DNA from 3 places in the Citrobacter sp. U14242 genome. Region 2 is predicted to be linked to each of the others. Evidence: predicted binding sites of a transcription regulator. Region 2 holds the regulator's gene; each other region holds the start of a gene.
The links. Region 2 encodes PhoB, which activates phosphate uptake and scavenging genes when phosphate is short. Its sites were predicted from a motif close to CTGTCATAAAACTGNCNNAT; they were not measured.

Region 1 (9,932 bases), on a different contig from region 2:
AGCACGCTGGCACTGGACTATGCGGCAATCAATCCCTATACCTTTGCCGAACCCACGTCACCGCATATCATCAGCGCTGATGAAGGGCGACCGATTCTGGCTTCAGTGATGTCTGCTGGTTTACAGGCACTGCAAATGCAAGCCGACTGGGTGCTGGTGGAAGGCGCTGGCGGCTGGTTTACGCCGCTTTCACCCACGCTGAGTTTTTCTGACTGGGTACAAACAGAACAACTTCCGGTGATTCTGGTGGTTGGCGTCAAGCTTGGCTGTATCAACCATGCCATTCTGACTGCGCAAGCGGTACAACAGGCGGGGGTGACGCTGGCGGGGTGGGTTGCCAATGATGTGGCTCCACCAGGGAAACGCCATGCTGAATATATGGCAACGCTGAAGCGCGCGATTCCGGCCCAGCTGCTGGGGGAAATTCCCTGGCTGGAAGACGAGCCAGAACGCGCAACGACAGGTCACTATCTCGACCTTAGCGTTTTGCCTCTGGTGCCATCCAGTCGTTAAGAAACGGGTCGTTGAGCTGCGCCAGTTGTCCCTGGGCCACATTGCGTCCGCGATGTAACAGGCAATAGCAATCCGCGACCCGACGAATAAACGGCAGGCTTTGTTCTGCGAGCATAATGGCGATACCCAACTCCTGGCTCAGGCGCACGATCAGATTGCCCAATTTGTGAACATACGCCTGGCCCGTGCCTCGCGTAGGCTCATCGAGGATCAGCAGGCGTGGGCGTGTAACCAGTGCGCTGGCGAGCGCGAGCTGGTGCTGATCATCCTCTGATAAGACCCCCCCTTTGGTCTGACGCAGACTGTACAACTGTGGGAAGAGGCGGTATATATCGCTGCCGGTCATCGCCGCGTTTTCCCCGATCGCTTTACGCGCAATATGCAGGTTTTCCTCGACGGTCAACTGCGAAAAAATACGCCGTTCTTGTGAGACATAGCGAATACCCAGGGCGATACGGTTGACCATTGCCATTGGCCGCAGATCGCACGGTGGTGCCCCAGCCTGATACCAGACCATCGTACCGCTTTCAATCGGCAAATTGCCGATGATGCAATTGGCAAGCGTTGTTTTCCCCATCCCCGGAAGTCCCAGCACACCGGTACACTTGCCGGGTTGCAGGTCGAGATCCACATCCCATAGCGTGTGCTGGTTACCGTAATAGTGATTCACCGCACGAAGACTCAACATAGGTTTTCTCCATCATGATGTTATCCGCCCGACAGGCCGGGGAGCAGAAGAAAATTGCAAATCTCTTGCCAGAAAAGGGAACTACACGAAAAACAGCGGGATAGCGTGATCTACCGGCAGCGATGTCTGGCTTTTAACGACCTGACTTGATTTTGTGCACATTGCCAGTGCCTGGTCGCGTCGGGATGGTGCAGGCAGGTAAATGGTGAAAATGCGAGCAAGATCTCGGCTGCGTCCAGGGCTGCGTTAGCTGATAAATATAAAAAAATGGCGATAATTGTTTTTTATCCCACCCGAAAAGAGCAAGTCGGTGTTTTTGCCAGGCGGCAGTCAGCACGGGCTGGAGGCAGTTATCCACTATTCCTGTGGATAACCTTGTGTATTAGAGTTAGAAAACACAATGTAAGCGAGAGAAGACGCGGCCTGCGACTAAATTGATGCGAAAGACGGCTCGAGAGAATAGTTATTGAAATTCAGAATGTTAGATAAAAGCAATGGCTGTCGCAGAAGCGTCATGCGTTGCCATAAAACTTTCATCTGCCGTCTTGACAAATGTTAAAAAAGTCATTGGTTTGGGGATAACACATTTTTACTGGTGTTTTATCTCGCCAGTGCCAAAATTTTAGCCTGCTATGACGGGCTTTCTGATGGCGTAACAGAAATAATCTGGCGCGTTACTGTTTTTTCATCCAGTATATTTTACTGGCAAAATATACTGCTGCGAGTAAAATTACACACCTGCCCGCCCATTGCTTCAGGTAACTGCCCATGAGTAAACCGTTCAAACTGAATTCCGCTTTTAAACCCTCTGGCGATCAGCCTGAGGCGATTCGTCGCCTGGAAGAAGGGCTGGAGGATGGTCTGGCGCATCAGACGCTGCTCGGGGTGACGGGGTCGGGGAAGACATTCACTATCGCCAATGTGATTGCGGACTTACAGCGTCCGACTATGGTGCTGGCCCCTAACAAGACCCTCGCAGCCCAGTTGTATGGCGAGATGAAAGAGTTTTTCCCGGATAACGCAGTGGAATATTTCGTCTCCTACTACGACTATTATCAGCCGGAAGCTTATGTCCCGAGCTCTGATACGTTTATCGAGAAAGATGCGTCGGTAAACGAACACATTGAACAGATGCGTTTGTCGGCGACCAAAGCTCTGCTTGAACGGCGGGATGTGGTGGTGGTGGCCTCGGTTTCCGCGATCTATGGTCTGGGCGATCCGGATCTGTATCTGAAGATGATGTTGCACCTGACGGTGGGGATGATTATCGACCAGCGCGCGATCCTGCGTCGGCTTGCTGAGCTGCAATACACGCGTAACGATCAGGCATTCCAGCGCGGGACGTTCCGCGTGCGTGGTGAGGTGATCGACATCTTTCCAGCCGAATCTGACGATATTGCACTGCGCGTCGAGTTGTTTGATGAAGAAGTTGAGCGCTTGTCGCTGTTCGACCCGCTAACCGGGCAGGTTGAATCCACTATTTCGCGCTTCACCATTTACCCGAAAACCCACTACGTGACGCCGCGCGAACGTATTGTGCAGGCAATGGAAGAAATTAAAGTTGAGCTGGCGGACCGCCGCAAAATCCTGCTGGCGAACAACAAGCTGGTGGAAGAACAGCGTTTAAGCCAGCGTACGCAGTTCGATCTGGAAATGATGAACGAGCTGGGTTACTGCTCGGGTATTGAAAACTATTCACGCTATCTGTCCGGACGCGGTCCGGGCGAGCCGCCGCCGACGCTGTTTGATTACCTGCCTGCCGATGGTCTGTTGGTGGTGGATGAATCCCACGTAACGATTCCGCAAATTGGTGGGATGTACCGCGGCGACCGGGCACGAAAAGAGACGCTGGTTGAATATGGATTCCGTCTGCCGTCGGCGCTGGATAACCGTCCGCTGAAGTTTGAAGAGTTCGAGGCGCTGGCACCGCAAACCATTTATGTTTCAGCGACACCGGGCAATTATGAGCTGGAGAAATCCGGTGATGACGTGGTCGATCAGGTGGTGCGACCAACCGGGCTGCTGGATCCGGTAATTGAAGTTCGTCCGGTCGCGACGCAGGTTGATGACCTGCTGTCTGAGATCCGCACTCGCGCGGCGATTAACGAACGCGTGCTGGTGACGACACTCACGAAACGGATGGCGGAGGACCTCACCGAATATCTCGAAGAACACGGCGAGCGGGTGCGCTATTTGCACTCCGACATTGATACCGTGGAACGCATGGAAATCATTCGTGATTTGCGCCTGGGCGAGTTTGACGTGCTGGTGGGTATCAACCTGTTACGAGAAGGCCTGGACATGCCAGAGGTCTCTCTGGTGGCGATTCTGGATGCGGACAAAGAAGGGTTCCTGCGTTCGGAACGATCGCTTATCCAGACCATCGGTCGAGCGGCACGTAACATCAACGGTAAAGCGATTCTCTACGGCGATAAAATTACCGCATCGATGGCGAAGGCCATTGGTGAGACCGAACGTCGTCGCGAGAAGCAGCAACTGTATAACGAAGAGCACGGTATTACGCCACAGGGGCTGAACAAGAAAGTCGTTGATATTCTGGCGTTGGGTCAGAATATTGCGAAGACCAAAGCGAAAGGCAAAGGGAAGTCGCGTGCCGGGGCGAAATCCGAGGTTGTTGAGCTGGATATGACGCCGAAAGCGCTGCAGCAGAAGATTCACGAGTTAGAAGGTCAGATGATGCAGCATGCGCAGAACCTTGAGTTCGAAGAGGCCGCCCAGATCCGTGACCAGTTGCATCAGTTGCGTGAGTTGTTTATCGCGGCATCGTAAGCGTGTTCCGGATGCGGGATGAATCCCTTATCCGGCCTATAAGCGCACCAGGCTGTGTTTGGTGCCGCAGAGCGTTTTGTATGCCTGATAAGCGCAGCGCATCAGGCAAATACGTTCAACCTAACGCCTGCACCGCTTTCTCCAGCGCGCTATGCAGCAACTGACGGTCATGACGATAGGGGATATCGCTGGCTTCCAGTTCATCCTGAATCACAATGCGGTCGGTCACGGCCGAAACATCGACTTTTGGCCCTACAATCACCGCATCAATCACCTTCTTACCAACATATTGCTCAATGATAGCCAGCTTATCGGCAAGCGTCAGGCTGGCGGCAGGCAGGCTGAGTTCACGTCCCAGATTGCCGATATAAACCATTGGAGCCGGCGTACGACGCAAGGCCTGCGCCAGTTCGTCAAGCAGCAGTAGCGGCATCAGGCTGGTATAAAAACTCCCCGGTCCTATCAGGATCAGATCCGCTTCTGCGATGGTTTCAATTGCCTCTCGCGTAGCGGGAACTTTAGGTGAGAGCATTAATTCTTGTGGCAGGGTAGTGAGCTGGTCGATATTTACTTCGCCATACACTTCATGTCCCTGATCGTCCAGCGCCATCAGGTCCACCGGCAGTTCTGACATGGGAATTAAATGCGCATCAACTTTTAGCAGGCTGCGAATTAAATTGATGGCTTCCAGAGGCCGCACGCTGAGGTGATCGAGCGCCTTTAACATCAGATTTCCGAGGTTATGGCCGGAAAGCTCGCCATTACCGCCAAAACGGTACTCAAACATCGCCGATGCGACGCTGGGTTGGGTAATTAACTGGTTGAGGCAGTTCCGCATGTCTCCCCAGGCAATACCGCCTTCTGAACGGCGAATTCGCCCTGTGGAACCACCGTTATCGGTGGTCGTGACGATGCCCGTCAGGCGTGAGCCTAAAGAGGAAAGTGACGACAGAACGCGTCCTAATCCATGCCCTCCGCCGAGAGCGACAACGCGATCCAGATCTGCCAGCGTACGAGTGCGCATAGTTATTCCTGATATCAATTGATCGGCGTTACAATAACGTAAATAGCGTATTTTCAGCAATTATCCAGTCGTCATCGCAGAAAATAATTTTCTGCGATCTACCACTTTCTGACGACATCCACCTGATAGCAAGATGATGTATATCAATGCAAAACCATGGTTTTTGCTTATTCTGTAGCGAAATTGCACGATCATGTCGCTATATATATGTTTATACAGCGAAAGTGTACATGGCAAAAGTGTCATTTACACGCTAGTATCGGCATAACCACAATGTACTCAAAGCATGACGAGTATAAACACTCTAGCCTCTGCACCTGGGTCAAATGATACGGTGCTTTGGCCGTGACGATACGTGAATACGATTGTCACCAGGGCGCAGGAAGAAATGACTTCGCCTCCCGTATTTGGAAAGGTGTACATGGGCTCTCAACTTACCGATGCATTCGCGCGTAAGTTTTACTACTTGCGTTTGTCGATTACCGATGTGTGTAACTTTCGTTGCACCTACTGTCTGCCAGATGGCTATAAGCCTGGTGGCGTGACTAATAACGGCTTTCTGACCGTTGATGAAATTCGCCGCGTCACACGTGCGTTCGCCAGTCTGGGAACGGAAAAGGTGCGTCTGACAGGTGGCGAACCGTCACTGCGTCGCGATTTTACCGACATTATTGCTGCTGTACGTGAAAACGACGCTATCCGTCAGATTGCGGTAACCACCAATGGTTATCGTCTGGCGCGCGATGCTGCTGCATGGCGCGATGCCGGGCTGACGGCACTCAACGTCAGCGTCGACAGTCTCGATGCACGTCAGTTTCACGCTATTACCGGGCAGGATAAGTTTCAGCAGGTGATGGCGGGGATTGACGCCGCCTTCGATGCCGGTTTTGAAAAAGTGAAAGTCAACACCGTGTTGATGCGCGATGTAAACCATCATCAACTGGATACCTTCCTGGCCTGGGTTCAACCGCGGCCGATTCAGCTACGTTTTATTGAACTGATGGAAACGGGTGAGGGCAGCTCTCTCTTTCGCAAACACCATATCTCCGGGCAGGTACTGCGCGATGAACTGCTTAAGCGCGGCTGGATCCACCAGTTACGCCAGCGCAGCGACGGTCCGGCTCAGGTTTTCTGTCATCCTGATTATGCCGGTGAAATTGGTCTTATCATGCCTTATGAGAAAGACTTCTGCGCCACCTGCAATCGCCTGCGTGTTTCATCCGTCGGCAAACTTCATCTGTGTTTATTTGGTGAAGGCGGGGTGAACTTGCGTGATTTGCTGACAGACGACGCCCAGCAGTCTGCGCTTGAAGAACGTATCTCTGCCGCGTTGCTGGAGAAAAAGCAGACCCATTTCCTGCATCAGAATAATACCGGTATTACGCAAAACTTATCTTACATTGGCGGCTGATCGCTAAAAGGAGTTTCTCATGAGTCAGGTAAGCGCTGAATTTATCCCGACACGCATTGCTATTCTTACCGTTTCCAGCCGTCGAGGCGAAGATGACGACACTTCCGGCCATTATCTGCGCGACTCTGCGCTGGAAGCGGGTCATCAGATTGTTGATAAGGCGATTGTCAAAGAGAACCGCTATGCGATTCGCGCCCAGGTTTCAGCGTGGATTGCCAGTGACGATGTGCAAGTGGTGCTCATTACCGGTGGTACCGGTTTAACCGAAGGCGATCAGGCACCGGAAGCGCTGCTGCCGCTGTTTGACAGAGAAGTCGAAGGCTTCGGCGAAGTGTTCCGCATGCTCTCCTTTGAAGAGATTGGTACGGCGACGCTGCAGTCTCGTGCGGTTGCCGGGGTGGCAAATAAGACGCTGATTTTCGCCATGCCAGGGTCGACCAAAGCGTGTCGTACCGCCTGGGAAAATATTATTGCGCCGCAGCTCGATGCCCGTACACGTCCGTGTAACTTCCACCCACATTTGAAGAAATAAGTATGTCGCAATTAACCCATATTAATGCCGCTGGCGAAGCGCACATGGTGGATGTTTCTGCCAAAGCTGAGACTGTACGCGAGGCGCGAGCTGAAGCATTCGTGACCATGCGCAGTGAAACGCTGGCGATGATTATCGATGGCAGTCATCATAAAGGTGATGTTTTCGCTACGGCCCGCATTGCGGGTATTCAGGCGGCCAAACGTACCTGGGATCTGATCCCGCTGTGCCATCCGCTGATGCTCAGCAAGGTTGAAGTCAACCTGCTGGCTGAACCGGAGCAAAACCGTGTCCGCATTGAAACACTATGTCGGCTGACGGGAAAAACTGGCGTTGAAATGGAAGCATTAACGGCGGCTTCCGTAGCGGCGTTGACCATTTACGACATGTGCAAAGCCGTACAAAAGGATATGGTGATTGGTCCGGTACGTCTGCTGGCAAAAAGCGGCGGCAAGTCGGGGGATTTTAAGGTGGATGCACATGATTAAGGTTCTTTTCTTTGCCCAGGTGCGAGAACTGGTCAACACCGATGCGCTAGAGGTTGCGGCTGAATTTCCAACGGTAGAAGCACTGCGCCAGTATCTGGCGGGCAAAGGCGATCGTTGGGCGCTGGCGCTGGAAGATGGCAAGCTACTGGCGGCGGTAAACCAGACGCTGGTCAGCTTTGATCATCCGCTCAGGGCGGGTGATGAAGTGGCTTTCTTCCCGCCAGTGACCGGAGGCTAAAATGGCTGAAACGCGAATTGTTGTTGGGTATGCGCCATTTAGCGTTGGTGACGAGTACCCCTGGCTTGCCGGGCGCGATGAAGACGGCGCGGTGGTCACTTTTACCGGTAAAGTTCGTAATCACAATCTGGGTGACAGCGTGCAGGCGTTGACGCTGGAGCATTACCCAGGCATGACCGAAAAAGCGCTGGCGGAAATCGTCGATGAGGCACGTGAGCGCTGGCCGCTGGGCCGTGTGACGGTGATCCACCGTATTGGCGAACTGTGGCCGGGCGATGAAATTGTATTTGTCGGTGTGACCAGTGCACATCGTAGTAGCGCGTTTGATGCCGGGCAGTTCATTATGGATTACCTGAAAACGCGTGCGCCGTTCTGGAAACGTGAAGCCACGCCAGAAGGTGAACGTTGGGTTGACGCCCGCGACAGCGATAAGCAAGCAGCAAAACGCTGGTAGAGTACAATTGGTTTAGGCACATACTGACTCAGGAGATTGTCATGGACCGATTCCCACGATCCGATTCTATTGTGCAGGCCCGTTCCGGCCTGCAAACCTACATGGCGCAGGTCTACGGCTGGATGACCTGTGGGTTGTTACTGACGGCGTTTATTGCATGGTATGCGGCGAATACGCCTGCGGTGATGATGTTTGTCTTTTCCAGCAAAATTACCTTCTTTGGGCTGATCATTGCACAACTGGCGCTGGTATTTGTCCTGTCGGGAATGGTGCAAAAGCTCAGTGCTGGAATGGCAACGACGCTGTTTATGCTCTATTCGGCATTAACCGGGCTGACGCTATCGAGTATTTTTATCGTTTATACCTACTCGTCTATCGCCAGCACCTTCGTGGTTACCGGCGGGATGTTCGGTATCATGAGCCTGTACGGATACACCACCAAACGCGATCTCAGCGGTTTTGGCAACATGTTGTTTATGGCGTTAATTGGTATCGTTCTGGCCTCGTTGGTTAACTTCTGGCTGAAGAGCGAAGCGCTGATGTGGGCGGTGACCTACATTGGGGTGATAGTGTTTGTTGGCCTGACCGCCTATGACACGCAGAAGCTGAAAAATATTGGCGAACAGATTGATCTGCGCGACAGTTCCAACCTGCGTAAATACGCGATCCTCGGGGCGTTAACGCTGTATCTGGACTTTATTAACCTGTTCCTGATGCTGCTGCGTATTTTCGGTAATCGCCGCTAATTCTTGTCGCCGGATGGGGCAGTGCCTGTCCGGCCCACGGTTTTGCAACGAAAGTCGGCCGGATAAGGTGTTAAGCCGCATCCGGCACTAACGTCACGATGATTTAGCCATCGTCTCCTCGTTTTTTACCCGCCGCGTTTTCGCCCGACTTCGCCATCAGCTTTTTCCTCCTGCATCCTCGGTTTGAATGCGATCTTGTGTTTCGATCGCGGGTTGTGCTGGCGGCTCCACTTCCGTCAGACGTGGAGTGTGTGCCGGTAGCCAACCGACCAGTGCCGGGAAGTGGCGTAAAAAGTGAAATGCCAATACGCTTTTGGTCAGGTTCCACCAGGTACGTCTGGGTAACATTGATTCATCAATTCGCTGACAGTCATCTGCAATAATTGGATTCAGGTTGTCGCGCAGGATCTGATTAAAAGCACGGTCGTGAATAATGAGATTGGCTTCCAGATTCAGCGACAGACTGAGTGGGTCAAGATTGCTGGAGCCGACAGTAGCCCAGTGATCGTCCATCAGCGCCACTTTGCCATGCAGCGGCTTGCGGTGATATTCGTAGACGTGGACGCCCCCTTTGACCAGATAGTGATACAGCAGCCGGGCGCCCACTTTCACAATGGGCATATCAGGCTCGCCCTGAACGATGAGTTTTACCCGTACGCCGCGTCGTGCTGCTTTACGTAGTGCATGCAACAGACGATAACCGGGGAAGAAATAGGCATTGGCAATAATCACTTCCCGTTTTGCCTGAGCAAGCATTTTCAAATAATGACGTTCAATATCATCACGATGTTCCTCGTTATCACGCCAGACGAACAGCGCCTGCGCTTCACCGGGGCGATGGTTTTCGACTGCCCGGTGATGGCGTGGCCACCAGCGGCGTACGGCGCTTTGTCCCGGCAGGTTGCCCAGCACGAATGTAAGAATATCAACCACAATCGGACCTTCAACACACACCGCGTAATCTTGCTTGGCTTCCGGCCCGTAGTCAGACATGTGTTCGGCGGAGTAATTAATGCCGCCGACGAAGGCGATGCGATCGTCAATGACC
Region 2 (9,932 bases):
GATCCCATCGGCGGAACCCAGCCCATTTTTGCCATATCCTGGCTACCGCAAGGGGTGAACGTCATTGATGCCAGCTGTTTTTCCATCTCTTCGGCACGCAAAGAAACATCGCGGCTAAGACGGTAAACCATTAAATTTTTGAACCACAGCATGATAATTTCCACGGCCTTGTCGTTAAATCCAGCGGGCATGATAGCGAATTGTCGCTATGCTTGCATTGTTAATCGGGAAGAGGAGTAAACCGTGCGTATTGGTATCGATTTAGGCGGTACGAAAACGGAAGTTATCGCGCTTGGCGATGCGGGTGAACAGCTTTTTCGCTATCGCCTGCCGACGCCGCGTGATGATTATCGACAAACCATAGAAACCATCGCCGCGCTGGTGGAGATGGCGGAAAAAGACACCGGGCAGGCGGGAACTGTGGGGATAGGGATCCCCGGATCGCTGTCGCCCTATACCGGGGTGGTGAAAAATGCCAACTCGACCTGGCTCAATGGACAACCCTTTGACAAAGACCTGAGTACGCGACTGAACCGTGAAGTCCGCCTGGCAAACGATGCTAACTGCCTGGCGGTGTCTGAAGCGGTCGATGGCGCAGCAGCGGGGGCGCAGACCGTGTTTGCGGTGATAATTGGTACCGGCTGTGGTTCCGGCGTGGCGCTCAATGGTCGGGTGCATACCGGTGGTAATGGCACGGCGGGCGAGTGGGGGCATAATCCGTTGCCGTGGATGGATGATGATGAGTTGCGCTATCGGCAAGAGGTACCTTGCTATTGCGGTAAACAAGGCTGTATTGAAACCTTTATCTCAGGGACCGGTTTTGCCACTGATTATCATCGCCTGAGCGGGAACCCGCTAAAAGGCAGTGAAATTATCCGTCTGGTTAACGAACAGGATGCGCTGGCGGAACAGGCGCTGAGCCGATATGAATTACGCCTGGCGAAATCGTTAGCGCATGTGGTGAATATTCTCGACCCGGATGTGATTGTGCTGGGCGGGGGAATGAGCAATGTCGACAGGCTGTACCAAAACGTTCCGTCACTGATTAAGCAGTTTGTTTTTGGCGGTGAGTGTGAAACGCCTCTGCGCAAGGCGTTACACGGTGACTCCAGTGGCGTGCGCGGCGCGGCCTGGCTGTGGCCGCAGGCATAAACTTTTACGTCGCGGGTGCAACGTGTTGCACACCGCGCTTCAGACGACCATAGATCAGCAGTGATGACATCGCGGAAAAAGACAGTAGCGCCGCAGGGATCGTTACGTAGTTGTAGGCAAAGCCCAGCGTCAACATTAAGCCGCCGAAGTAAGCGCCAATTGCGCTACCCAGATTAAAGGCCATTTGCCCTCCGGCCGCTCCCAGCAGTTCACCGCCCTTCGCGTTTTGCAGCAGTAAAATTTGCAGCGGTGCTGATAGCGCAAATAGCCCTGCACAGCAAATAAAGGCGAACGTCAGCGATGCGGCTTTGATGCCGCCGAATGCAAACAGCAGCAGCAGGGCCACGACAATCACAAAATCGGTTACTATCGCAATGCGTAGCGGCGTGTAGCGACCAGACAGTCGTCCGCTCATCAGGTTGCCCAACACCATCCCCAGCCCAACCAGCATCATGATGAAAGTCATCAGCGCTGCGGAGAATCCCGAGATGTACATCATGTAGGGTTTTACGTAGCTGAACCAGGCAAAAACACCGGCGTTCCCAAACATGGTGGCGGAGAAAATGAGCCACGGTTCGGGACTTTTCAGAAAGTGAAATTGCTCACGTAGTCCGCCTTTTGCTTCGTCGCGGAGGTTGGGTACCCAAAAGATAACCGACAGAATAACGGCGATGTTAAACACGGCAATCAGCAGAAACGTGTAGCGCCAGCTAAATGTCTGACTCAGCCAGGTGCCAACAGGGATGCCAATCAGATTGGCGACGGTCATGCCGGAAATCATACCCGCTACGGCGGCGGTGACTTTACCAGGACGCGCCAGCTTTGACAGGATAATCGCGCCGACGCCAAAAAATGCCCCGTGTGGAAAACCGGAGATTAGCCGGCCTACCGCCAGCATGAACAAGGAGGAGGAGAAGGTGAAGATGGCGTTCCCGGCTACACACAGTGTGACCAGAAACAGCAGAATATGTTTGAGGGAAAAACGATTGGAAAACACGGCGATAATGGGGGCGCCGATGACAACGCCAAAGGCGTAAAACGAAATCATATGGCCAGCATCGGGGATGGAAATGCCCACGTCACGTGCCAGTTCGGTTAATACGCCCATCATGCCAAACTCGGCCATGCCCAGCCCAAACGTCCCGAGGGCTAAAGAGAAAATGACTTTTTTCATACTACCTGCCAACAATAAAGACGCAGGATATGCGCCACAGCGCCGAATGCTCGCCGCCAATAAAGGGATAGCTTGCGGATAAGAAAGAGAGATTGCCATTTCATATCCGTCTTTGTGTATTCACGATCGTGCTATGTATTATGCCGGATGGTGCTTGCGCTTATCCGGCCTGCGAAATCGCACCCACTGACCGATTACTCCACCGCAAACATCTTGTCGAGTTTGCTGTAACCTAATCCATTGATTTTTTTAACCTTGATCTGCACGGGAATACGTTCTTTCATCGCTTCGACGTGGCTTATCACACCAATGGTCTTGCCCGTGGCGTTCAGGGCGTCCAGCGCGTCGAGGGCGGTATCCAGCGTTTCGCTATCCAGCGTACCGAAGCCTTCATCGAGGAACAGGGAGTCAATGCGAGTTTTGTGACTGACCAGATCGGACAACGCCAGCGCCAGCGCCAGACTCACGAGGAAGCTCTCGCCGCCGGATAGCGTGCGGGTATCACGCACGGCATCGGCCTGCCAGGTATCCACCACTTCAAGTTCCAGCGCCTCACTGGCCTTGCGTTGCAACAGATAGCGACCGTGCAGGCGGGTCAGCTGATTGTTGGCCAACCAGACAAGGTTATCCAGCGTCAGTCCCTGGGCAAATTTGCGGAATTTATCACCTTCTTTCGAGCCGATCAGCGCATTCAGGTAGCCCCAGTCTTCGACCTGCTGTGAGGCCTTTTCAATCTCTTGCATCAGGGTCTGCTGTTGCTGCCGGTTTTCGGCATCCTGCCGGAGCTGCTGGCGAATTTCGCCCTGGCGCGTGGTGTTATCCCGCAGTTGTTGCGTGAGCAGTGCCAGTGCATCGCGAAGATATTCCACGGTGAGTGTGAGATCCGCGCCAGCAGGCGGTTGCTGCTGATGCGTTGCCAGCGCCTGCTGAGCCTGGTTAAGCAGTGTTTGCGCCTGTTGTCGCTGGCCTTCCAGCGACTGCTTAAGCTGCTCAAGATGGTTAAATGCCTCTTCATCCAGCAGGGCAGCAAGGAAGGCGTCGCGATCGTCAAAAACACTGGCCTGCAATGCGCTATCAAATTGTGCCTGTATCTCAATTGCGCGTTGAGCTTCCTGGGCTTCCTGTTGTTGCAGCGACTGCCACTGGCCCTGTAATGAGAGGCAGTCGTCGTGCACCTGCCGCCAGTTTTCCAGCGCCAGGCTTTCTGTCGTTTCTTCCTTTGTGCCGGTTTCGGGCAATGTTTCCAGCAATGGCGCAAGCTGTGCCATTTTCGCCTGGAGCTCGGTCAGTTCATTCTGACGACGCTGCCACATCTGCGCTTCGCCCGCACGTGCGTTAAGCCAGGCGGTGATATCGTCATCGGCAGGAAGCGACAGACCGTAGCGGGTTAATTCAGCGAGAAGCGTAGTCTGCCGCTGTTCAATATGCCGCTGAAGCTGGGTTATCTGTTCGGAATGCGCAGTAATTTGAGCCTGCAGGGCATGACGCAGGCTCAACTGGTGAAGCTGTTGTTCGTGTTCCTCCTGGGCTGCAAGCCAGGGGGCGATATCATCCTGCGGTTGTAACGTTATGTTCAGACGGGTAGTCAGCGCCTGCCACTCTTTAGTAAGTGCTTGCTCCTCCTGAGAAAGCGTCTGTACCTCGCGTTCATCGCGCTGTAACTGTTGGGTTATCGCGTCGAGCTGTCCGCGTAGCGTTGACCCCTCATCGGCCAGCGTTTTGACCTCTTTTTCTAATGCATCCCGTCGCGCCTGATTGACGCTGAGTTCGAGTGTTTGATAGTGCTCAATGGCCGGATGCGTCGTGGAGCCACAAAGTGGACAAGGCTGTCCGGATTGCAGTAAAGCACGCTGGCTTTCCAGATCTTTAATCCGTGCTTCCTGCTCGCAGAGCGTTTTTACATCGGTCAGATGCTGATTTTTATCTTTATAACGCTGACGTTTTTCTGCCAGGGCCGCGTTGCGCTGAGCTTGCTCCTGCTGCCGCTGCTGAATTGTGCTGCGTAGCTGTACCAGCTGTTTTTGTTTCGGTGCAATTTGTCCATGCAGATTGCTCAGTTGCTGGCGTAATGGACGCCACTGTGAGTGCTGCGCCAGTGCTACCGTGACCTCTTGCGCGTTAAGGGCCAACGAGGGAAGCGGCAGTGCATCCAGCTTGCGTACGTCGCTGTCGCGTAGTTTTTGCCACTGACGTAGCTGGTCGTTAGCGTCAGATTGCTGTGCCAATAGCGCTTTCCATCCTGCCAGTTCGCTGCTCCATAAGCGGAAACGGTCATGTTCGTTCAGCCAGTCGGTTAGCGTCTGCTGTTCGGTGAGCAGGGTCACCGACTGTTTTTGTGCCTGCTGACGGATGCGCCCACGCAGCGTTAAGCTGCTTTGTAAGCGAGCATTCACTTCCTGAATATTCTGTCGTGTTCGGCTAAGCGTGGCGGATTGTTCCTGAATTCGCTCCCAGTGCGGGCGCAACGCTCTGGCGGGATGTGCCAGGCTGAGTGTCGCCAACTGCGGCTGTGCTTTTTCTTGTGCCTCTTTTGCGGTTTGTAATGCTTGCTGGTGGCGGCGTATTTCCGCCTGCAGCTCATTTTGTCGGGTGAGCCAATTAAGATGCTGTTGCTGGATGTGCTGACGGGTAAGATGCTGTTTCTCTTCGTCAGTAAGTACCTGCAAACTTTCTGTCAGTGACTGCACCTGCTCTGCGGCGAGCAGGGCAACACCGCTGGCCTGCGCCTGTAGCTTTTCCAGCGCAGTGCGCGCCGCTTTATGTTTTTCGAACACCATGGCGGAGATTTGTCCATAAATCTCGGTCCCCGTCAGTTCTTCCAATAGCTCGGCGCGTTCTTTCGGTTTGGCATTGAGAAAAGCAGCGAACTGCCCCTGAGACAGCAGCATAGAACGGGTAAAGCGTCCGTAGTCCAGCCCGGTAAGTTCGGCAGTGATTTCCAGCTTGTCTTTAACTTTATCGGCGAGGATTTTGCCATCGGCGCAGCGAGCCAGTTCGACACGCGGAACCTGCAGGTTACCTTCTGGTTGATTGCGCGCGCGGTTCTGACTCCAGAATGCGCGATAGGCTTCGCCTCTGACCTCGAATTCAACTTCGGCCAGACATTCCGCCGTGTCGCGGGTCATCAGGTCATTTTGCGACTGCGATACGGTATTGAGTCGTGGTGTTTCGTGGTACAGCGCGAGGCAAATGGCGTCCAGCAGGGTGGTCTTCCCGGCACCGGTTGGACCGGTGATGGCAAACAGCCCGTTGCTGGCAAAAGGCTCTGCCGTGAAATCAACTTTCCATTCCCCTTTCAGGGAGTTGAGGTTTTTCAGACGCAGGCTGAGAATTTTCATGCTTCGGTCTCCCCGGCGAGCGTGTGTAAGGTCGTGTTAAACAGGTGATTCAGGCGCTCACGCTGTGGATCGTCGAGTTCTTCCAGCGCCAGACGGCGGTCAAATACCTCTGTCACGCTCAATTCACTCAACGTTTCACGTCGTTCATTGGCCATGATGCGCTCGCGTTGTTCACGGCTACGACGCACCAATAAGACTTCTACCGGTAAATCCTCGGTCAGGGCCTGGATTTTGCGCTGCATATCGTGCAGATAGTCATCGGTTGCGATTTCTATATCTAACCACACCGGCGGTTCCTGTTGCGTGTCACGCCATTGTTCCAGCTGTGCGCTAATCGTCGCTATATCGCCTTTCAACACGGCAAGCTGTTGGGTTACTGGCACGATGAGGTTTTCAACGGCGCTCAGCTTACCGTTTTCAAAGCTCACCAGGTGGACGCATTTGCTTTTGCCGCACTCGTCAAAACTGAGTGCAATTGGGGAGCCGCAATAGCGAATATGTTCTGTACCGCCGATGACCTGTGCCCGGTGAATATGTCCCAGCGCGATGTAATCCGCTGGTGGGAAATTTTGTGCCGGAAAAGCATCCAGCGTCCCAATATAAATATCACGTACGGCGTCACTTTTACTGGCACCGACGGTGGTCAGATGTCCTGTCGCAATAATCGGCAGATTCTGGTCGCCACGCAGCGCGCAGGCGTCCTGATATTGCTGTTGGTAATAGTCGGTGATTGCACCTAATACATGCTGCTGTTTTTCGTGACCGGTTAGCCCCGCCTGGCTGGTAATGATGTCACGTGGGCGTAAAAAAGGAACCGGACAGAGGATCGCGCCCGGCATGCCGTCGCGTTGAAGTAGCACTTGCGGTGCATGGCCCGCGCTGGCCACGACGGTGGTGTTGAGGAACGCCAGAATATCGCGGGATTCATTGAGTGTGGCAACGGAGTCATGGTTTCCTGCCAGCACGACCAGATGACAGCCTGTTTGCTGTAGATTGACAACAAAACGGTTATAGAGCTCGCGGGCGTAGCTTGGCGGTGAACCGGTATCAAAAATATCGCCTGCCACAATAATGGCATCCACCTGATGGGATTGTGCCGTTTCCAGCAGCCAGTCGAGAAAGGCCTGGTGTTCAGCGGCGCGGCTCTTGCTGTAGAAATTTTGGCCCAGATGCCAGTCAGACGTGTGGAGGATGCGCATAAGAGTTCCATGACAAAAAAACGATGGCGGAGATTATAACCTTGCAAGGGCGGTAATATCTTGTTTCCGGGCTGTCATAATTCGCCTGGCTGCGTTAAACCTGGACTATCTTTTCATAAATCTGTCATAAAAGTGACGCATAATGCCACGGTATTGATGGCAAACGATTTAATTATAAACAGGGCAAATCATGGCGAGACGTATTCTGGTCGTAGAAGATGAAGCTCCAATTCGTGAAATGGTCTGCTTCGTGCTCGAGCAAAACGGTTTTCAACCCGTAGAAGCCGAAGACTATGACAGTGCTGTGAACCAACTTAATGAACCCTGGCCGGATCTTGTCCTGCTTGACTGGATGCTTCCCGGCGGCTCGGGTCTACAGTTTATTAAACACCTCAAGCGTGAAGCGATGACGCGGGATATCCCCGTGATGATGCTGACGGCGCGCGGTGAAGAAGAAGACCGTGTGCGGGGACTGGAAACCGGCGCGGATGACTATATTACTAAGCCGTTCTCTCCGAAGGAGCTGGTGGCGCGTATTAAAGCCGTATTACGACGTATTTCCCCCATGGCGGTGGAAGAGGTTATCGAGATGCAGGGGCTGAGTCTTGACCCTACCTCGCACCGTGTGATGACCGGTGAGGACCCGCTGGATATGGGACCTACCGAATTCAAATTGCTCCATTTCTTTATGACCCATCCTGAGCGTGTCTACAGCCGCGAGCAATTACTCAATCATGTGTGGGGAACCAACGTATATGTAGAGGACCGGACGGTCGATGTACATATTCGTCGATTGCGTAAAGCGCTGGAGCATAGTGGGCATGATCGTATGGTGCAGACGGTACGCGGGACGGGATATCGCTTTTCGACTCGCTTCTGACTGCAGGTAATAAGAGCCTGAGGGATTAGGCTGTAAATGGAGTGTGACGTTTGCTTGAACGATTGTCATGGAAAAGGCTGGTACTGGAGCTGATCCTCTGCTGCATACCGGCTTTTATCCTTAGCGCTTTTTTTGGTTATCTACCCTGGTTTTTACTGGCGTCGGTAACGGGTCTGCTTATTTGGCATTTCTGGAATTTATTGCGGTTGTCCTGGTGGCTGTGGGTCGACAGGAGTATGACGCCTCCACCGGGGCGTGGCAGTTGGGAGCCACTGCTCTACGGCCTGCATCAAATGCAGTTGCGTAACAAAAAGCGCCGTCGCGAATTGGGTAACCTCATTAAACGTTTTCGCAGCGGTGCCGAATCACTGCCCGACGCAGTGGTGCTGACCACTGAAGAAGGCGGGATTTTCTGGTGTAACGGACTGGCACAGCAGGTTTTAGGGTTACGCTGGCCGGATGATAGCGGGCAAAACATTCTTAACCTGCTGCGCTACCCGGAATTCACTTTATACCTGAAAACGCGCGATTTTAGTCGGCCGATCAACTTGGTTCTCAATACCGGACGGCATCTGGAAATTCGTGTAATGCCCTACACCGATAAGCAATTGCTGATGGTGGCGCGTGATGTTACGCAGATGCACCAACTGGAAGGTTCCCGGCGTAACTTTTTCGCCAACGCCAGCCATGAGCTGCGCACACCGCTGACGGTGCTGCAAGGTTATCTGGAGATGATGCAGGAGCATCCGCTGGAAGGGACGACGCGAGAAAAAGCGCTGCATACCATGCGTGAGCAAACCTACCGTATGGAAGGGCTGGTGAAGCAGTTGCTGACACTGTCGAAAATTGAAGCTGCACCGACGATGATGCTCAATGAAAAGGTGGATGTACCGATGATGCTGCGCGTGGTTGAACACGAAGCACAAACGCTGAGCCAGCATAAACACACGTTTACTTTTGATGTTGATAGCCAACTGAACGTGCGGGGCAACGAAGAACAACTGCGTAGCGCAATCTCAAACCTCGTGTATAACGCGGTGAATCACACGCCTGCGGGAACGCATATTACCGTACGCTGGCAGCATGTGGCGTCGGGAGCGGAGTTTAGCGTGGAAGATAACGGTCCGGGTATTGCTGCTGAGCATATTCCACGTCTGACTGAGCGTTTTTATCGTGTAGATAAAGCGCGATCCCGACAAACGGGGGGGAGCGGATTAGGACTGGCGATTGTGAAGCATGCTCTGCATCATCACGACAGCCGTTTGAATATAGACAGTACCCCAGGCAAAGGAACACGTTTTAGTTTTGTGCTTGCGGAACGTTTAATTGCCAAAAATAACGGTTGAAACGTATTCGTAAGCTTATCTTTCCAAAAGCCAGCGCAAGCTGGCTTTTTTTGTTGCAGTCAATAAATAGATCCTGAATTTTACGACGTTTGATTGTTTTTTGTTCGCATGATTACCCATGTCTTTTTCCAGGGAATGGTGTTTTGTGCTGGCTCAATTTTTCATATCGCTATATTGTTCTGGTTTTTAGATCCCACCTTGCTTTAAAACGTTATAAGCGTTTAAATTGCGCATCAAATGCTGTCATACCGACTGCATTTACGCGGTAAATCGAAAAACTATTCTTCGCCGCGCCATGCAGGGAGAATTTCCCGCTGGAGTTGCTTAAAAATTCCGCTGTATCATCCCGCGGGGAAAGGCAGAAAATTAAACGTTTTCAACACCACATCCACAGGCAGTAAGACTTTATGACCCATCAGTTAAAATCGCGCGATATTATCGCTCTGGGATTTATGACATTTGCACTGTTCGTTGGTGCAGGTAACATTATTTTCCCCCCAATGGTTGGTTTGCAGGCAGGCGAACACGTCTGGACTGCAGCCTTTGGCTTCCTGATTACCGCCGTAGGCCTTCCGGTACTTACCGTGGTCGCACTGGCGAAAGTAGGCGGCGGCGTGGACAGCCTGAGCACGCCTATCGGTAAAGTTGCCGGTCTGCTGCTGGCTACCGTCTGCTATCTGGCCGTGGGGCCATTATTCGCCACGCCGCGTACCGCAACGGTTTCGTTCGAAGTTGGGATTGCACCGTTGACCGGTGATTCCGCGCTGCCGCTGTTCATCTACAGCGTGGTGTACTTCGCGATTGTGATTCTGGTGTCACTGTATCCCGGCAAACTGCTGGATA
Region 3 (9,932 bases), on a different contig from region 2:
CGCTGATTGGCTGGGGAATGGGCATGCTTGCCAGCAAATTCGTGTTGGAGTGGAATCACTGGATCGCCTTCATCCTGCTTTTCTTTTTAGGTGGCCGAATGATAATCGAAGGTTTCCGCGACAATGGCGATGAAGACGAAGAGCCACAGCGCCGCCACGGTTTTTGGCTACTGGTTACCACCGCAATCGCCACCAGTCTCGATGCAATGGCCGTCGGCGTGGGTCTGGCCTTTCTTCAGGTGAACATCATCGCGACTGCGCTTGCTATAGGGTGCGCCACATTAATTATGTCTACACTCGGGATGATGATCGGACGTTTTATTGGCCCGATGTTGGGCAAACGCGCGGAAATTCTGGGTGGGGTAGTCCTGATTGGTATCGGTGCCCAGATTCTCTGGGCACACTTTCACGGTTAATCTACACGCTGCCAGATATGAATACTAAAGTCTGTCTGGCAGTCAAATACCGATTTCTTCGCCAGCGCCTCCCAGACTTCCGGTTTTGCTCGCCAGGCAAAAGGCGTCATTTGCAGTAATGCGACCGCCTCACTACCATTGAGCTGCATCTGATAGCCCAGAGCAATACGCTGTTGCAGGACAAAGCCGTCAAGCTGCTCTGTATGTGCCGCATGCAGACGCACCTCATCATAAATCAGCCCCTTAAGCTCCATTAAATGCCGTGGGCCTGGCGTGGCCGTCATCACCCACCCACCCGGTTTAACCACGCGAGCCAGCTCTTCTGCTTTACAAGGTGCGTAGATCCTGATGATGGCGTCCATTGACGCATCGGCAAACGGCAGACGATGACTTGAGGCAACGCAAAAAGTCACTTGTGGATAGCGCCGGGCTGCAGCCTTAATCGCCACTTTCGAAACATCCAGACCAAAGGTCGAGCTATTCGCTATCGCATCCGCGAAAGCGTGGGTGTAGTACCCTTCTCCACAGCCGATATCCAGAATCGACACATCACTTGTTCCCAGCGTCTCGCTGAGCGCATTCACAATCGCATCGCGCAGCGGTTGATAGTGCCCGGCATCCAGAAATGCCCGGCGAGCCTGCATCATTTCCGCACTGTCACCCGGATCGCGCGACCGCTTATGCTGAACCGGCATCAGGTTGACATACCCCTCTTTTGCCACGTCAAACTGATGCCGTCCAGGGCACACAAAACTGTTATTCGCTTGAGTAAGAGGCTGATGACAAAGGGGACAGGAAAACGACATGACAACTCCGGCTGGTGATTTAAGGGCGCAAGTGTAACGCGATTCGCGCCCCGCGAAAATAACTTACAGCGACGGCGAGGTCTGGCTACTACCGTGCATCACCAGCAGATGGTCAGAATCGGCTGGCATCCCGTCGGGTTTCACATTTTCCAGACGCAGGACATCCCCCATGATCTGGCTGAACACCGGGGCCGATACCGCACCGCCGTAGTAAGCGCCGTTTTGTGGGTTATTTATCACCACGACCAGCGCGAATTTCGGATCACTGGCAGGGGCAACCCCTGCCGTATAAGCCACGTATTTGTCGACGTACTTACCGTCATCGCCTATTTTTTTTGCCGTCCCGGTTTTCACCGCAACACGATAATCCCTCACCGCAGCCTTGGTCCCACCTCCGCCGGGTAGCGCAACGCTCTCCATCATATGTTCAACCTGATGCACCAGCGCTTCTGGCATTACGCGGGTTCCTATCACCGGTGGGTCGATACGTGTAATTGAAAGCGGTCGGTAGACGCCAAAACTGCCGATAGTGGCATAGACATGTGCCAGTTGGAGCGGTGTCACCATTAACCCGTAACCGAATGCAAAGGTCGCGCGATCCAAATCGCTCCAGTAACGTCGCTGAGGCATTAAGCCGCTACTTTCTCCGGTGAGACCTAAGCCGGTTGGATCACCGAAGCCAAAGCTTTTATAGGTATCCAGTAGTTTCTGTACCGGCATTGCCAGCGAAAGGTGCGACACACCGGTATCGCTCGATTTCTGCAAAATACCGGTAAGCGATAGCTCAGGGTAAAACCCGACGTCGCGGATACGATGACCATCAACATTAAAGGGGTGGGTATCAATCACGCTGTCAGGCTGCACAATCCCCTGCTGGAGAGCGGTCATGATCACTAATGGTTTGACGGTTGAGCCAGGCTCAAAGGTGTCACTAATTGCACGGTTGCGGAAATCATCCAGTACCGCGCCTTCGCGGTTATTAGGGTTAAAATCGGGAAAACTCGCCATCGACAGGATTTCACCGGTGGCAATACTGATCAGCACCGCCGCACCAGAATCCGCTTTATTCCATGTCACGGCATTGTCCAGCGCATCTTCAGTCACCGTCTGCAGGCGTTCATCAATACTGAGCTGCAATTCGTGCGCGGGAACCGGCATCACTTCCGTGATATTTTCAATCACATGCCCGAACTTGTCTTTGCGCACAAGGCGAGAGCCGGGTTTACCCATCAACTGACTGTTGAAACTTTTCTCCAGGCCTTCAATACCTTGTCCATCAATGTTCGTAAAGCCGATGAGATTCGCCGCCACATGACCTGCGGGATAGAAACGGCGGGATTCTTCGCGCAGATTGATCCCTGGGAGATTAAGATCATCGACCCACTCTGCCTGCTGTGGGGAAATCTGTCGTGCCAGATAGATAAAACGCCCGGTAGGGTTACTGTTTACACGTTCCGCCAGTGAACTGAGTGACAGATGCAGGGTTCTGGCCAGTGCTTGCCAACGCTCGTTATAACCCACGCCCCCCTTGCTTATAATGGTCTTGGGATCGGCCCAAACTGCATTCACTGGCACGCTTACTGCGAGGGGACGTCCTTCTCTGTCGGTAATCATCCCGCGCGGTGAGGCGATGGTGACTTCACGTAACGAACGCATATCCTCCTGCTTGACCAGACTTGTTGGGGTGACGATTTGTAACCACGCAACCCGACCAAGCAACAATCCCAGACTCAACAATATTGCCACACAAAGCAGGGCAAAACGTACGGGAGTAAAATTGCGCGCATCGCCGTCGTTTTTCTTTTTCACCGGGGCTCCAGCATGATAGTTTTTCAGGTGACTGATTTAACGGGAATTACCGGGAGAAAGCGGGAAAAACAATGCTACGAACATCACGCCTTTGCAACAAAGCACTAATGGAGAGGCATTCAGAAATATTTTGACGTAATTTGAATTAAAAAGCCCCGCATAAGCGAGGCTTTATATCTGAATTGGTTGCGCCTGAGCGCTTCAAATAAGTGGTATCGATCAGATAGCTGTTACGTTAACAGCAGCCGGACCTTTCTGGCCGTCCTGAATTTCGAACTCAACGTTCTGGCCTTCAGCCAGAGTTTTGAAGCCGTTACCCTGGATAGCGGAGAAGTGTACGAACACGTCTTTGCTGCCATCAGCCGGAGTAATGAAACCAAAACCTTTGGACTCGTTGAACCACTTAACTTGACCTTTAATCTTTGCCATTTGCAAAATTCCTTAGAGTATTTTCTTCGCCCGCAGGCATAACATAGATAAAACTGAGACATTACTGCTTGAGGCACTAATATAAGGTTCGGCAGAGAAGCGGTATTCAACGTCAACGTGTTTACTCAGGACTTCTTTACTGAAAATGCCACACATAAACAGAACTGTACCTCGTTTAACCCAAACCGTGTTATCACATACAACGTTAATAATGGCAAGCCATTTTTAAACGTGTCTCGATCGGTCGCACAAATCCCGCAGTTCATCAAACAACAACTGCACAGTTATGCGCCAGGCCAGGTAGAGATATATCCCCGCCTCTCACCCTTGCCCCGGCTGGCCTGCGCCGTAGCAGGGACTTTTCTACCATAGCTCATAAGGTTGAACTGTTCCAGATTATCTGTCACGGCCTCTGCCAGATATCATTTTTTATGCTTAGTAATGCATAAAATATCACAAGCATAAAAATGAGATCAGCATTCTGGTTTTGCACCAAAATAATGAAAGAATGATGACAACGCACAAAAAAAAGCAAGAGAAACGTTTCGCTGATAATAAAACGATCGGTATCACAAAAATGACACAATCATATTATTAATCTATGGATAATTATATTTATGTCGAATCAGAGATAAGATATTAATTGGTCAGCGCATCTGGAAAAACGCAGGTTCCACGTGTGCCAACGCAGTAATTGCTGGATTGTTGCAGAAGAAAATAATCTGATATCGTTGACGACAGGATGAAGCATCTGAGAATAGCATCTACAGACTCTCACCCTGTCTTTCTGTTTACTACCGTTCGGCTACCAGGCGAATGATGTCATCATCTTTATCCTGAGTTTGCACCGCAGCAGGCTCTTCTGCTTTTTCCGGTTCGTTAGCTTCACAAAGACGACGGAGCAATGCGTTCTGTCGTTTTTGCTGATCCAACAACGCCTCAAGCAGTTCAATCTGCTCGTTGGTACGCGAACTTGCCCGATTGATGAAAAACCACAATACAAGCCCGATGACCAGAACCACCACCGATACCGCTAAAGACGCAAAACTCAACGCGCCAGAATTCAAAACTTCGTTCATTTCACCACCTCAATGTAGACAGCGTAGTTTACCACTGCCGCACAAGAAGGTAATCAACTGTTACTGAAATGCGCTTACCAGGGAATAAATTTATTGATGGCGCAAATTCCGCTGAAAAATTGTACGTCCTGATCGCACATGATGTTGAACACCTGCGCCCACATCAGTATGCATACCAGCACGACAACTATCAGGACCACCCATCGAATTTTTTTCACTCCAACTCCACTCTCCGAATCTACAGCTTATGTTGATAAATTATCATGAGTTACCTAAACCCTAAGTTAACTGTAACGGCATTAAATGTTTTTAGGAATGATTCACTTGTTTCATCCCATGTACGGGCTAATCTAATAATAACGAGAAAAGATAAGAGGTTGTAATGCGTCTGATTATCCGCGCTATTGTGTTGCTCGCTCTGGTTTGGATCGGTTTATTACTGAGTGGCTACGGCGTTTTGATAGGAAGTAAGGAGACTGCAGCAGGTCTGGGCCTGCAATGTCAGTATCTGACCGCCCGTGGGACCAGCACCGCGCAATACGTCCATACCAACAGCGGCATCATTGGCCTGTCAGATTGTCCCCTGTTGAGGAAAAGCACTGTAGTTATCGATAACGGTTAATATAGCAGCAAAAAGTCAGTATGTTATTTGCTCCGGCTACGGCGTCAGGTCGTAAAAAACCCGATACGCTGTATCGGGTTTTTTGCATATCGCAACGCGTTAAAATCAGAACGGGTAATCGTTATAACCCATTTGCTCTGAAATCTTACGCGCTGCAGTGTGCAGCATTTCGACATATTCGTGCAAACGTTCTTCAGAAAAACGCAGCGTCGGGAATGAGATACTCAGACCTGCAATAACCACACCGAAACGATCAAATACCGGTACACCTATGCAGCGCAGTCCTTCTTCCTGCTCCTCGTTGTCTTCGCCATAGCCCTGCTCACGGACTTTGTCCAGCAATACCAGCAACTCATCGGTGTTCGTGATTGTACGATCGGTACTGCGTTTGTACTCAATACCATCCAGAATTTGTTTCACTTCATCGCGGTCACGCCATGCCAGCAGCACTTTACCAATGGCGGTACTGTACAGCGGATTACGACGACCTACACGGGAATACATGCGCAAATTGTACATCGAGTCGATTTTATGGATGTAGACAATGCTGTCTTCATCCAGCGCACCGAGATGTACCGTTTCTTTGGTCAGACGCGAAAGCTCGCGCATCTGGATGTCAGCGCTACGGATCAGATCAACGTTTTGTAATGCACGCGCGCCCAGCTCAAATAGTTTCAGGGTCAGGGAATATTTCTCAGACTCGCCTTCTTGTGCCACATAACCCAGCGTTTTCATGGTCTGCAAAAAGCGGTAAACGGTGCTTTTAGACATCATGACGCGTTGTGACAATTCGGTAATACCAATTTCGCGCTCTTCACCCAGCGCCTGCAGGATGCCAAAAACCTTCAGCACGGAAGATACAGAATCGGGTTGTTTATCCAGATCTGCGATAGCCATTTACCACCTCATTGCGAGTGTTTTATAAAAATCAGAACCGGTTTTTATTATAATTTCACGTACCAGCCGTCGCAATCTGTCTTTGCTCACTTAGTTACAAATCTGCGACCTAACGCCTGAATATCAATGCTAAAATTATTATTCTCATCATAATTTCCGACAAAATTGACTTCCTATGGAAAAAAATCAGGCTGATGGCCTGCCATTGCCCCAGCGGTACGGTGCAATTTTAACCATTGTTATTGGCATCTCTATGGCTGTACTGGACGGCGCAATTGCTAACGTTGCCCTGCCGACGATTGCCACCGATCTTCAGGCCTCCGCGGCCAGCTCAATCTGGGTCGTTAACGCCTACCAAATCGCAATTGTCGTATCACTCCTGTCACTCTCATTTTTGGGTGATATGTTTGGCTACCGACGCATATACAAGTGCGGACTGGTGGTATTTCTGCTCGCATCACTTTTCTGTGCCCTTTCCGATTCGCTGCACATGCTAACACTGGCGCGTGTGGCTCAGGGTTTCGGCGGAGCGGCATTGATGAGCGTAAATACAGCACTCATTCGCCTGATTTATCCGCAACGTCAGCTTGGGCGAGGCATGGGGATCAACTCCTTTATCGTGGCGGTTTCCTCAGCAGCAGGCCCGACTATTGCAGCAGCGATCCTCTCTATTGCCTCGTGGAAATGGTTGTTTCTGATTAACGTCCCACTGGGAATTATCGCGTTGCTGCTGGCCATGCGCTTCCTGCCACCTAATACACCGCGTAGCAATAAGCCACGTTTTGATCTGCCCAGCGCGGTGATGAATGCGCTAACGTTTGGTTTGCTAATCACCGCACTTAGCGGTTTTGCACAAGGGCAATCACTTACGTTAATTGGTGCTGAGCTCGTAGGCCTCATCGTGGTAGGTTTCTTTTTTATCCGTCGTCAGCTCGCACTGCCAGTACCGTTACTACCGGTTGATCTGCTACGGATCCCCCTTTTTTCACTCTCAATTTGTACGTCGATATGTTCATTCAGCGCGCAAATGCTGGCGATGGTTTCCTTGCCCTTCTTTTTACAAACCGTACTGGATCGTAGCGAAGTCGAAACAGGGTTACTACTGACCCCGTGGCCGCTCGCAACCATGGTCATGGCGCCGCTGGCTGGTTATCTGATTGAACGCGTTCATGCGGGTCTTTTAGGTGCGCTGGGGATGGCCGTCATGGCAAGCGGGTTATTTTCGCTGGTGCTACTGCCTGCCGCACCTTCTGATTTTAATATCATCTGGCCGATGATTTTATGCGGTGCGGGTTTTGGCTTGTTCCAGTCACCGAATAATCACACCATCATCACCTCCGCACCACGTGAACGCAGTGGCGGTGCGAGCGGGATGCTGGGAACGGCACGCTTGCTTGGACAAAGTACCGGGGCAGCGCTGGTTGCATTGATGCTAAACCAGTTTGGCGACAGCGGCACGCACGTCTCGCTGATTACTGCGGGCATCCTGGCAACTGTTGCGGCAATTGTTAGCGGATTACGCATAACCCAACCCCGGATTAATGCATAAAAAAAGCGCGTCTTTCGACGCGCTTTTGCTTTTTCGTTTACCACGGACTACTTCAGGTATTCACCACTACGCAGCGCTTCAATACGTTTATCCAACGGTGGGTGAGTCATAAACAGCTCACTCAACGATTTGGATTTACCGTTGATGCAGAACGCCATCATGCTGGTCGCTTCCTGCGGCTCATAACTGGTTTTCAGACGCTGCAATGCGGCAATCATCTTCTCACGACCAACCAGTTTTGCAGAACCTGCATCCGCATGGAATTCACGATGGCGTGAGAACCACATGGTAATAATGCTCGCCAGAATACCAAACACCAGCTCCAGGACCGTCGCCACGGCAAAATAGATTAATGGATTGCCGTTACTTTCCTCCCCTTCATCGCGGTTCCCGCCCATAAAACCAGCGGCAATCTGCGCAAGAATACGCGAAATGAAGATAACAAAGGTGTTCACTACCCCCTGAATCAGCGTCATGGTAACCATATCGCCATTGGCAATGTGGCTAATTTCATGCGCAATAACAGCTTCAGCTTCATCCGGGCTCATGTTTTGCAGCAGGCCAGTACTAACGGCTACCAGCGAAGCATCCCGGCGTGCGCCGGTAGCAAACGCGTTAATATCCGGCGCATGGTAAATAGCCACCTGTGGCATAGCGATCCCGGCCTGACGAGCCTGTGTCGCTACCGTATTCATCAGCCAGCGTTCTCTCTCATTACGCGGCTGCTCAATAACTTCTCCACCAACGGACTTTAACGCCATCCATTTGGACATCAGCAGCGAAATGAAGGAACCACCAAAACCAAACAGCAGTGCCATAATTAACAAGCCTTGAACGCTGCTTGACTGGATCCCTGTCAGGCTCAATACCAGCCCGAAAACGACCATCACAGCCAGGTTCGTCAGCAGGAAGAGCGCGATTCGCATCATAATTTTCTTTTAACCTCAATTTAACAAAACGCACTATGCGATTACCCATATCGTATGGGTCTTACGGCTATTTTCAAGCATGCCTAGGTGCTAAGTCACCAGAAAGACACAACTTTACATTTTAACGTATCAGACTGACGACTTCATGCGTTTGTTAAAAAAACAGGCACAATTTCTTGTGCCTGTTTGACGTTATTGACTGGTCGCGGGCTGTTCCGCTGGCTTTTCTTTTTCAAGATGCGCCAGGTCGAGCGCGATTTTCACCGTTTCATCCAGATACGGATCTGGCTCCTGGTAATCCTTCGGCAGATCGTCCAGTTTCTTCAGCAACGGCTTACCTTCTCGCTTAAACCGATCGTTGATACGTGCCAGACGCATTGCGTCATCTTCGTTATTCTCTTTCTCACGCTGGGCGTAATTCAAAGAGGCGATGTTGCGCTTATCCTTCATCGCGTTGAAACGCGCAATGTCTTTCATGATGTACTGGAACTCAGGATCGTTCGCAATACGCGCATTGTGCTCTTTCAGCAATTCCGGTCCAAACGGCGTCAGGTTATCGGACTTAGTGTAGGTTGCAGCATCAATGCTGTCCCACGGCAGCGCGTTATCTTCGAACTTCTCACCGGTTTCGGTTTCTTCATTACCTGTCGGCATGATGATATCCGGCGTTACGCCCTTACGCTGCGTGCTGCCACCATTAACGCGGTAGAACTTCTGAATGGTGTACTGAACAGAACCCAGTGCCGGCCATTCCGGACGCAGCATCTGATCGTAAATACGATTCAGAGAACGATACTGCTGTACGGTGCCTTTACCAAACGTCGGTTCACCGACAATCAGCGCACGGCCGTAATCCTGCATCGCCGCGGCAAAAATCTCTGATGCCGAGGCACTGAAGCGATCAACCAGCACGACCAGCGGGCCTTTGTAGTAAACAACGCCATCGGTATCGCTGTCTTCACGCACTTTACCATTGTTGTCGCGAACCTGAACCACCGGACCAGAAGGTATAAACAGACCAGAAAGCGATACGGCTTCGGTCAGTGCTCCACCACCGTTGGTGCGCAGATCGATAATCACGCTGCTGACATTCTGTTTTTCCAGTTTCTGCAGTTGAACTTTGACATCATCTGTCAGGCCAACATAAAAACCCGGAATATCCAGAACACCGACTTTTTCTTTGCCAACGGTTTTCACCGACATTTTAACGGCACGGTCTTCCAGGCGAATACGCTCACGCGTCAGCGTAACAGTACGTGTCTTGGTGCCCTTACCTGCCGGCAGGATTTCAAGGCGAACCTTGCTGCCTTTTGGTCCTTTGATCAGCGCGACAACATCATCCAGACGCCAGCCAATCACATCCACCATGCCTTTACCGGTCTGACCGACGCCAACA

Region 1: a site for PhoB is predicted at 1,721-1,740, ahead of uvrB (excinuclease ABC subunit UvrB). Genes of this name have one in related genera too.
Region 3: a site for PhoB is predicted at 6,070-6,089, ahead of kdgR (DNA-binding transcriptional regulator KdgR). Genes of this name have one in related genera too.

The regions. Positions count from the first base shown of each region.
Region 1 is NZ_JBKGLW010000008.1:189,116-199,047, reverse strand. Features, by position in the region: gene bioD (dethiobiotin synthase) at 1-513, shown strand, start outside; gene ACLJXE_RS15045 (ABC transporter ATP-binding protein) at 479-1,201, opposite strand; gene uvrB (excinuclease ABC subunit UvrB) at 1,970-3,991, shown strand; gene yvcK (uridine diphosphate-N-acetylglucosamine-binding protein YvcK) at 4,107-5,015, opposite strand; molybdenum cofactor riboswitch at 5,304-5,449, shown strand; gene moaA (GTP 3',8-cyclase MoaA) at 5,437-6,426, shown strand; gene moaB (molybdenum cofactor biosynthesis protein B) at 6,446-6,958, shown strand; gene moaC (cyclic pyranopterin monophosphate synthase MoaC) at 6,961-7,446, shown strand; gene moaD (molybdopterin synthase sulfur carrier subunit) at 7,439-7,684, shown strand; gene moaE (molybdopterin synthase catalytic subunit MoaE) at 7,686-8,138, shown strand; gene ACLJXE_RS15005 (Bax inhibitor-1 family protein) at 8,180-8,884, shown strand; gene clsB (cardiolipin synthase ClsB) at 9,041-9,932, opposite strand, start outside.
Region 2 is NZ_JBKGLW010000003.1:284,513-294,444, reverse strand. Features, by position in the region: gene rdgC (recombination-associated protein RdgC) at 1-152, opposite strand, end outside; gene mak (fructokinase) at 244-1,152, shown strand; gene araJ (MFS transporter AraJ) at 1,157-2,326, opposite strand; gene sbcC (exonuclease subunit SbcC) at 2,521-5,664, opposite strand; gene sbcD (exonuclease subunit SbcD) at 5,661-6,863, opposite strand; gene phoB (phosphate response regulator transcription factor PhoB) at 7,054-7,743, shown strand; gene phoR (phosphate regulon sensor histidine kinase PhoR) at 7,794-9,089, shown strand; gene brnQ (branched-chain amino acid transporter carrier protein BrnQ) at 9,497-9,932, shown strand, end outside.
Region 3 is NZ_JBKGLW010000009.1:176,331-186,262, reverse strand. Features, by position in the region: gene mntP (manganese efflux pump MntP) at 1-416, shown strand, start outside; gene rlmA (23S rRNA (guanine(745)-N(1))-methyltransferase) at 413-1,222, opposite strand; gene ftsI (peptidoglycan glycosyltransferase FtsI) at 1,286-3,031, opposite strand; gene cspE (transcription antiterminator/RNA stability regulator CspE) at 3,251-3,460, opposite strand; gene ACLJXE_RS16725 (DUF2627 domain-containing protein) at 3,473-3,616, opposite strand; gene ACLJXE_RS16720 (YebO family protein) at 4,255-4,539, opposite strand; gene mgrB (PhoP/PhoQ regulator MgrB) at 4,614-4,757, opposite strand; gene ACLJXE_RS16710 (YobH family protein) at 4,922-5,161, shown strand; gene kdgR (DNA-binding transcriptional regulator KdgR) at 5,267-6,058, opposite strand; gene ACLJXE_RS16700 (MFS transporter) at 6,234-7,607, shown strand; gene htpX (protease HtpX) at 7,655-8,536, opposite strand; gene prc (carboxy terminal-processing peptidase) at 8,729-9,932, opposite strand, start outside.